DNA from 3 places in the Priestia sp. YIM B13486 genome. Region 2 is predicted to be linked to each of the others. Evidence: riboswitches for the same ligand, from Rfam matches in the RefSeq annotation. Region 2 holds a riboswitch; each other region holds the start of a gene.
The links. A riboswitch is a leader RNA that binds a small molecule or an ion and turns the genes downstream of it on or off. The one in region 2 is predicted to bind ZMP and ZTP.
Positions count from the first base shown of each region.

Region 1: it holds a riboswitch for ZMP and ZTP, as region 2 does, so the genes downstream of both, ACFX4G_RS07500 (phosphoglycerate dehydrogenase) here and ACFX4G_RS13760 (glutamate/serine transporter AimA) in region 2, are expected to answer to the same signal.
Region 3: it holds a riboswitch for ZMP and ZTP, as region 2 does, so the genes downstream of both, ACFX4G_RS27905 (phosphoribosylaminoimidazolecarboxamide formyltransferase) here and ACFX4G_RS13760 (glutamate/serine transporter AimA) in region 2, are expected to answer to the same signal.

Region 1 covers NZ_JBHZOZ010000002.1:659,443-662,727, forward strand. The annotation lists gene htpG (molecular chaperone HtpG) at 1-1,098, opposite strand, end outside; ZMP/ZTP riboswitch at 1,309-1,387, shown strand; gene ACFX4G_RS07500 (phosphoglycerate dehydrogenase) at 1,556-2,755, shown strand; gene ACFX4G_RS07505 (hypothetical protein) at 2,879-3,285, shown strand, end outside.
Region 2 covers NZ_JBHZOZ010000004.1:351,135-354,419, forward strand. The annotation lists gene ACFX4G_RS13760 (glutamate/serine transporter AimA) at 1-1,573, opposite strand, end outside; ZMP/ZTP riboswitch at 1,630-1,708, opposite strand; gene ACFX4G_RS13765 (cupin domain-containing protein) at 2,094-2,693, shown strand; gene ACFX4G_RS13770 (DUF3311 domain-containing protein) at 3,071-3,274, shown strand; gene ACFX4G_RS13775 (sodium:solute symporter family protein) at 3,274-3,285, shown strand, end outside.
Region 3 covers NZ_JBHZOZ010000026.1:7,049-10,333, reverse strand. The annotation lists gene ACFX4G_RS27915 (cysteine hydrolase family protein) at 1-327, shown strand, start outside; gene ACFX4G_RS27910 (dihydrofolate reductase) at 477-962, shown strand; ZMP/ZTP riboswitch at 1,091-1,169, shown strand; gene ACFX4G_RS27905 (phosphoribosylaminoimidazolecarboxamide formyltransferase) at 1,219-2,385, shown strand; gene yeiL (transcriptional regulator YeiL) at 2,541-3,203, opposite strand.

The DNA of each region.
Region 1 (3,285 bases), on a different contig from region 2:
TTTTAATTCATTTTTGATTTTCTTGCCGATGTTTTTGGCAATCAGCTGAAGCTGTCGGTCTTGCTGCAAAATTTCACGTGAAATATTAAGAGATAAATCTTCAGAATCTACCATACCTTTTACAAAGCTAAAGTAATCCGGAAGAAGATCTGCACATTTATTCATAATTAAGACGCCGTTTGAGTAGAGTTCAAGTCCTTTTTCAAATTCTTTTGAGTAGTAATCAAACGGACTATTTTCTGGAATAAATAAAATAGCATTGTAGCGAATCGTTCCATCCACATTAATATGAAGGTGAGTGAGCGGTTTATCAAATCCGTAGCGCTTTTCTGAATAAAACTGCTCATAGTCTTCTGAAGTCAATTCATTTTTATTTTTCTTCCAGATCGGTACCATACTGTTGATAACTTGCTCTTCTGTATAATCTTCTAGCTCGTTATCAGAACCTTCTTTAGGACGTTTTTCCGTTATGTCCATTTTAATCGGGTAGCGGATAAAGTCTGAATACTTTTTAATAATTTCTTTTAAACGATAATCTTCTAGATACTCATCATATGTTTCATCTTCTGTATTTTCTTTAATTTTTAAAATAATTTGAGTCCCAACCGTTTCTTTTTCGCACCGCTCGATTGTATAACCATCAGCACCAGTAGATTCCCATTTATAGGCTTCATCGCTGCCTAACGCTTTACTAATCACGGTCACGACATCTGCCACCATGAACGCTGCGTAAAACCCAACGCCGAATTGGCCGATAATCGTGTGCCCGTCCTTTGTTTCATTTTCGTTTTTAAACGCAAGGGAACCGCTTCGCGCAATTGTGCCCAAGCTGCTTTCAAGCTCTTCTTGCGTCATGCCAATTCCAGTATCCGTAATGGTTAAGGTACGGTTAGTTTTATCTGGTGTTACTTTTATGTAATAGCTTTCTTTGTTAAAACGCAAGGAGTCGTCTGTTAAGGCTTTGTAATAAATTTTATCGATTGCATCACTTGAATTTGATAGAAGTTCTCTCAAAAATACTTCTTTTTGAGAATAGATGGAATTAATCATCATCTCTAATAATCGCTTTGATTCAGCTTTGAATTCTTTTTTTGACATAAGAAATTCTCCTTTCCAAATAGGGCTTATAAAACAATTAGCACTTGAGTGGATAGAGTGCTAATCACTCTTCTTATTTAACATGTATTAGGGTATTTGTCAATATATTAGGAGATTCACTAAAGAGATTAAAAATTAGACTGAAAAAAGCAAACTTTTAAAAAAAGGTTGAACGTTCTGAAAGAGTTTGCTAGAATATACTTAATTTCAAAGACTATATGTGACTGGCGAAACGCGGATAACCGTGAGGAAGCATATAGTGACGTAGCCGTTCGCCTGGGCAGAGGTAAGGGATTAATACATATCTCTTACCTCTTTCTGTTTAGGGGGAGAGGATATAGAAGTTATCACATATGTAGGCTAAAAAACCAGACTTTTTAAAAAATTAAAAATGAAGTTCCTTTATCCAAAGGTAAAAACATGTAAAACTACGATGATAATCAGAGGAGAGTACAAAATGAGCACATTAACATTAAAAAAAGTACAAACAATCAAAACATTAAACAACATTGCACAAAAAGGTCTAAATGTTTTTAATCAAGAAGGTTATCAAATTGACAACGACAGCGAAAATCCAGATGCGATTGTCGTGCGTAGCTTTAACATGCACAGCATGGCATTTGACCAAAATTTAAAAGCTATTGCACGAGCTGGAGCAGGGGTTAATAATATACCGGTGGACGCTTGCACGGAGCAAGGTATCGTTGTATTTAATACGCCAGGAGCTAATGCAAACGCAGTAAAAGAAATGGTTTTAACTACAATTATGGCTTCTTCTCGTAACTTATTTGCTGGAGTTGAATGGACAAAAGGATTGGATGGCCAAGGTGATCAAATTCCTAAGTTAGTTGAAGCAGGTAAAAAACAGTTTGTTGGAAAAGAAATCAAAGGTAAAACGTTAGGCGTTATTGGTTTAGGTGCAATTGGTGCTCTTGTAGCAAACGATGCGCTTGATTTAGATATGGACGTAATTGGTTTTGATCCATTCATTTCTGTTAATACAGCTTGGAATTTGTCTCGCAACGTACAGCGTGCAATGTCTCTAGAAGAACTATTTGCAGCATCTGACTATATTACGGTTCACGTTCCATTAACGGACGATACAAAAGGTGTTTTCAACAAAGAAACGTTTAGCATCATGAAACCTGATGTTCATATTTTGAACTTCTCACGCGGTGAGCTTGTAAACGAAGAAGATATGAAAGCTGCTCTTGAAAGTGGAAAAGTTGGACGATACATTACAGATTTCCCAAATCAAAATGTCTTGAACATGAAAAATGTTGTGCCAATTCCTCATCTAGGGGCATCAACTCAAGAATCAGAAGAAAACTGTGCGGTAATGGCAGCACGTCAAGTGAAAAATTTCTTAGAAACAGGAAACGTTAAAAACTCAGTGAATTTCCCGAATGCATCTCTTCCTTACACTGGGAAAAAACGCGTAGCTGCTTTCCATCACAACGTGCCGAATATGGTAGGACAACTTACGCAAGTATTCTCAAACTACAATTTAAACATCGCAGATATGGTGAACAGAAGCCGCGGTGAATATGCGTATACAATGATCGATATTGACAATCAAGTAAGTGACGAGATTGTGCCTGAGCTAGAAGAAAAAATCGGTCAAATTGAAGGAATTATTACAAGTCGTATTATCTAATTTGGTTTCCGTCATATTTTAGTGTTACAGCCCTAACTTAGAAAAGTTAGGGCTGTTTTTACATGGTGTTTACCTCATATCAATTCCTTCATTCTCATAGCATATAGAAATACCTTTAAAGAGGTGAACGTTTTGTCCGGAGAACTGATAGGAATTTTGATAGGGTCGCTCATCGCGCTGGCAGGAACATTCATTACGTCTGTCGTAGCTATAGTGATGTCGAAAGAGCAATACAAACAAGAGCTTCGCAAAGCATTTATCCAAAAGAAAGTTGATGCCTATACCCATGTGTGTCAAGTTATTCTAGCTATAAAAAACGATTTACTTACAAAAACTGTTTCTTCAGCCGGCTTAAACTGGACGGCTCAATCTATTAACAAACTAGCAGATGTGTGTATTACGGAAGGGCTATGGATCGATGAAGAAGACAGCAAAAAGCTGGAGGTTCTGCAGAAGCAGCTTTCAAAATTTGTATTTGATGAAATAGAACTGTCTAGACATGATATTCTCACAGCCTGTTATGAAATTGT
Region 2 (3,285 bases):
GATTGATTTGTTCAGCTTCTTTCATATATCGGTTAGATTTGCCGCTTTTAATTCCCCAGTAATAAAAAGCTAATGATACGCAAGCAATCACTAGCATATCCCATCCGAAAGGCAAAATATTTTTGCCTCCGAATTTTTCGCTTCCTATGTAGGAAATAAAAATCATGCACGCTAAATAGATAAGCATCCAAGCCCCGGTTAAAAATTCTTTTTTAAAGCCCACCCATTTATTTTTCGCTTGGTAATAAAAATAAACAGGCAGGCCAATTGCCATAATAAAGATCACTTCACCTGTAAGCGGCCATCTTGCCCAGTAAAGCGTCAAGGAAGCAAAAACGAAGCCGCATGGCGCAATAACTGATGCCCCTTTTAAATAAAATGGACGGTAAAAGTGTGAAGCCGTTTTTCTTAATGTTATAAGCGCCACAGGACCCATAATATAAGAGATAAGCGTCGCTACTGAGATTACTTCTGCTAAGACACCCCATCCTCTAAATAAAAAGAGAAACAAGAAGCAAGCTGCTAAATTTAGCCACATAGCTGGGCGCGGGACATTGTAAAGTGGATGAAGAGTACCAAATATCTTTGGCAAGTATCCATTTTGCTGCATCCCGTATAACATTCTAGAAGTAGTTGCCGTATATGTAGCACCTGTGCCGGAAGGAGAAACAAATGCGTCTGCGTATAACACAATTGTTAGCCAGTTAATTCCAAGCGCAATCGCTAAATCAGCAAAAGGAGAATTAAAATTCAAGTGATTCCATCCATCAGCAATTGATGACGGACTTACTGCTCCGATAAAGACAATTTGCAATATAATGTATACAATTCCTGCAATAAAAATTGAACCAATTACAGCTATCGGAATCGATTTATTAGGTGATTTTGCTTCTCCTGCCATATTTACAGGACTTTGAAACCCATTAAATGCAAACACAATACCTGATGTTGCCACTGCCGTTAAAACACTGGCCCACCCATAAGGGGCAACCCCATGCTCACTTGAAAAGTTTCCACTATGAAAACCAGCGAAAAATAAAGCCCCTGCCGTTAAACCAGGAATAATTAATTTAACAATCGTAATAAATGAGTTTGCTTTCGCAAAGAGATTTACCGTCCAATAGTTCACAAAAAAGTAAACGAATAATAACAAAGACGCAACTGCCAACCCCTTGGACGTTAAAATTCCATTGTCTACCAATTCATGAGTCCAGCGAGCCCACTTCCACGGCCAAGTACTCATATATTGCACAGATGCAATAGCCTCCACTGTTATCGTTGAAGCGATTGAAATCCAGTTAGCCCAAGCAGCCAAAAAACCAATAAATGATCCGTGTGAATACTGAGGATATTTAACCATCCCCCCTGCTTGTGGAAACATCGCGCCCAGTTCAGCATATGATAGGGCAATGGTCAAAATAACCACCATTCCAATAACCCATGAAAAAATAGCCGCGGGTCCCGCAATTTGAGCTGCTTTCCATGCTCCAAACAGCCACCCTGAACCGATAATCGAACCTATGCCTGTCATGGTTAAAGCAAATGTTCCCATCTTCCTTTGCATATTGCTCATCCAAATCTACTCCTCTTCCCTAGGAAAATAAAAAAAACACTTGCGGAATTCTCTCAAGTGTTTGCCCAGGCGCGCGGCTTATACGCTATATGCTCCCCCATGGTCATCCATGTTGCGCCAGTCACATATAGGAATATATTTTTTATCAGTATATAACATTCATTTCTATTACTCAATACACAAAAATGTTTACATTACTTTTATAAAGATAATAAATTATTCGTAAAATTATGAATAAACCCTCTGAAAATCTCTTTTTAATTACAAAAACAACTAAAATCCTAACTTTTCTTGTTGTTTGATTCTTTTACTCCACGAGCAGATTACCTTCTAAAAATTATATTAATATATAATATTCATTTACATAATAAGAATTAACAGCTATATATCCATAGAATTCTTGCACTAGACCCTTTACTTATATACAATATGAAGAAAAGATACTAAAGTGAACTGCCCACCGCTTAGCTACGCTTGAAGTGGGAGACTTCTTTTAGGAAAACGTTAAAACCTACATATCATGCACTTCGCAACAAATGAAGTACTTCGAGCAAACTTCTCTGTTTACGCAAGCACAAAACAGGGAAAATTACGAAAAAAGATTGTTAGAGGGATGCTTATGAATTATGCAAATGTAAAAGTTCTTTATTTTGATGACGACGGAACCATTCCAAATCACCCTCGTCTTCCAGTTTTGTTGTATGAACACGTATTTATTAGTAAGAAAGAGAAAGTGGAGAGCATTTTTAATTCTCACAACTGGAAAAACAGCTGGGTAGGCGGCATACATGATTTTCACCATTACCACAGTAATTCTCATGAAGCACTAGGTGTAATTAGCGGATCTGCACGTTTAAAACTAGGTGGACATATGGGGGAAAATATCGTGGTGCATGCTGGCGATGTGCTCGTACTTCCTGCAGGAACAGGGCATATGCGTCTGCAGTCAACTGCTGATTTTAAAGTGGTTGGAGCTTATCCAGAGGGCATGGATTACAATTTAAGAACAGGAAAACAAACTGATCGCCCTCACGTATTTGATGAAATTGCACAAGTACCTATTCCTACAACAGATCCTGTTTATGGCGACAAAGGACCACTGACAGAGTGGTGGAACTAGACAAGCACTTATTGTCTAGTTTTTTTATTTGCTCTGTTTTATTCTTTCCATGAATCTCTATTTGAACATACAAATTCTTTTCTTATGATGCAATAGCAATATACTTTATCTCAGCGAAATAATAAAAACTTCCCGGTCAAAACTAAATTTCTTCTTTTCCGTTCTCTTTTTGCTTCAAGAGCAACTTCGCTTAGATTATCCCCCTTTTTTTCCTTCGTAATCATTTCAAATATACTCCCACCATAAGCTCTTTTTTGTTTTTCTAAAAAAATTTCCATAGATTATAACGAAATTTTCAAAAAACTTATTGCTTTACCATGTCAGACTTGCTATCATAGTGAACATTGTTAGATAAATTTTTAGTAGGAGGAGTAAAATTGAACAGAAAATTCATAATTTTTATTTTATTCATCATTCCATTTATTGCTCAATTCGTTTTTTTACCTTTTGTAAATAACATTCATCCAATTATTTTTGGATTACCTCTTTTGCATTTATGGTTATTTTTATGGGTCTTCTTAACGCCTGTGTGTACATTTATCATTTATCGTTTACAAAAATCTTGGGGGGACATTGAATAATGCAAGGAAAT
Region 3 (3,285 bases), on a different contig from region 2:
ATCCATCGTGATGTTAGCCCCTTACCAACAGACATAGTTATTCAAAAATCTTCTTGGGACGCATTTTATCAAACAACTCTACATAAAAAACTTCAGGAACTTGAAATTGGAAGATTAGTCATTGCAGGGATGCAAACTGAATTTTGTTTAGATACTACTTGTAGAAGAGCATATAGCTTAGGTTATAAAGAGAATATCTTAGTAAAAGATGCTCATAGCACATTTGATACGGCTGTGCTTTCAGCTTCAAAAATAGTAGAACATCATAATAATATTCTAGGCGGCAGATTCGTTACATTAAAAGAAGTAAAGAAAATTATATTTTAATCTAATAAATAACTTTTCAAAGGAAAAAACAGCCTTTCAAAGGCTGTTTTTTGTTCCTGGAACGCACATTATGGTAACTAATTTCGTATAGGATATACATCTAGTCCTCCTTTATTTGTTAAAATTAAAGAAAAGGGGGGAGGGACCATATGATCATATCTGCAATGGTTGCTGTAGGAAAAGAAAATGTAATTGGGAAGGATAATGATATTCCCTGGAGACTCCCAAATGATTGGAAATATCTAAGAAAAGTTACTATGGGGCATTCAATTATTTTAGGTAGGAAGAATTATGAATCCATCGGAAAACCTCTGGAGGGACGTAAAAATATTATAATGACCACAAATGAAAATTATAAAGCTCCAGGTTGTTATATAGCTCATTCAGTTGAACAAGCTCTTTCCATGTGCGAAGGGGAAGAAGTATTTATCCTTGGAGGAGAGGAAATTTATCGACAATTCCAACCCTACACTCATAAATTGTACATAACTAAAATCAATCATTATTTCAAAGGTGATCGCTTCTTTCCAGAGTTTGATTTTTCTCTATGGAAAGAGTTATCGGTTGAAAAAGGTATTGAAGATGAAAGAAATCATTATGAACATTACTTTCATGTATATGAAAAAATCAACTAATTAAGTTAAGATACCAATAAATACCTTTTATGTAAATTAGATTAGTATATAATATATAATTTAAAAAGAAAAATTTAGATAAAAGTATTGTTAAAATTACTTTTATTATGTAAAATTTACCTATAAAACAGACTATGTGTTACTGGCGTAAACATGGAGGACCATGAGGAAGCACATAGATAACGGCCGTACGCCTGGGCAAAGTATTTGAACATGAGTTCAAATACTTTTTTTATTTAGAAAGGGGATTTTTTACATGAAAGAGATTGGTTTACGGTACGGAATGAACCCAAATCAAAGTAAAGCTAAAGTTCAGAATGCTAAAAACACGCCTATTAAAATCTTAAATGGAGAAGCAAGTTATATTAACTTTCTAGATGCATTAAACGCTTTTCAACTGGTTCGGGAGCTTCGACAGGCTACTGATCAACCTGCAGCTGCATCCTTTAAACACGTAAGTCCAGCAGGTGCAGCTGTGTACTCTCCACTAAATGAGACACTTACTGAATCCTATTTTGTTAAAGGCCTAGACCTGTCTCCATTAGCGATTGCTTATGCAAGAGCGCGTGGGACAGATAGGATGTCTTCATTTGGAGATTGTGCTGCTTTTAGTGATGAAGTGGATATAACTGTAGCTAATCTCCTCAAAACAGAGGTTTCTGATATGATTGTTTCACCAAGCTACACTCAAGAAGCACTAGAGATTTTGAAACAGAAAAAGAAAGGAAAATATCTAATTTTAGAGATTGATCCAAATTATGTGCCTGATCTAATTGAAAAAAGAACGATATTTGGCATTACTCTAGAACAACAAAGAAATGATGTACAGATTGGGAAAGAAGTTTTCAATCAGATTGTTACGACTCAATGTGATATCCCTGATCATGCAAAGAGAGACCTTCTTGTTGCTCTTATTACATTAAAATATACACAATCAAACTCCATTTGTTTCGCATTAGATGGCCAAACAATTGGAATTGGTGCTGGACAGCAGTCCCGTATTCATTGTACGAGGTTGGCTGCTGAAAAAGCTGATAAATGGTGGCTAAGACAACATCCAAGAGCCCTTAACATGAAGTTCAGAGAAGGCATTTCTCGTGTAGAAGTTAATAATGCAATTGATGGATGGCTGAATGATGATATTACTGAGGTAGAAAATGAGCACTGGAAACAATGTTTTGAGGAGGTCCCTGCTAGGCTAAGTAAGAGTGAAAAACGAGAATGGCTAAAAAGATTAAAAGGCGTTTCCTATGCATCCGACGCTTTTCTACCTTTCCGTGATAATATCGATCGTGCGGCTCAAAGTGGCGTTAAATATGTGGTTCAAACAGGAAATTCTTTACGAGATGAACAAGTTACACAGGCAGCAAATGAATATGGGATGATCATGGCACATTCAGGTATACGTGTATTCCATCATTGAGCTATGAATTAAATATGATTAGCCCAAAAGAGCCAAGACTTATAAAGGGATTGGCTCTTCTAGAATGTTTTCGATACATGCGATTATGGCAACTACATTTTATATCATTTACATATAGTCATCTTTCTTATGAAACGAGGTTATTATGAGTGTCTTTAATTTAATTTAGCTAATTTTTTCAAACGTTCTTTGTCCTTAATAATGTAACCTCGCGACTGCTTTTCAATAGTCTTTGATTTACATAGCTGGGCTAGTACATGGAGTAGATGGCGATATGATACACCCAAGTATTCGCATACTTCAGTATGTTTTTCTTTATAAAAGTTATCATCAGCCGACAACATTATAAAAGCAGCAAGACGGTTCTCGAGTGGATAGGCCTGATTTTGTGTATACTTTGCTGAAATTTTAGTTGCTTTCTCACTTAAAAAACTGCATAAATATCTGAGAAATGTTACATCTGTTAAGAGCTTATTTTTACAGGTGTTAATAGGAATAGCTAAACAAATGGTTTTAGTGACAGTTTGTATAGCTTTAGAATATCTTTGTGAATTTAATAGTTCCACTTCCCCCATAAATGTTGGAGCTTGTAAAAAATTAATCAAGGACACTTTCCCATTTTCGTGTGTAACATAGAGTTTTGCCTTACCTTCAACAAGATAATAAATATATTGAGGATAGGAGCCTTCCTTATAGATAAATTCACCACGTTCAAATTCGCAGACCTGAATAAATGGAGTAATTGGAAAGGAAAAAAGTGATTGAATAGAGTATTTCTCGATATAGTAACTTTGCATAGGCTCGTTTAAAAATTTCATTTTTTCTCCTACTATTATAAAAATATGAGATATCTCACATTATTTTATGTTTTTACATGCTATGATGCAATAAAAGTTGATA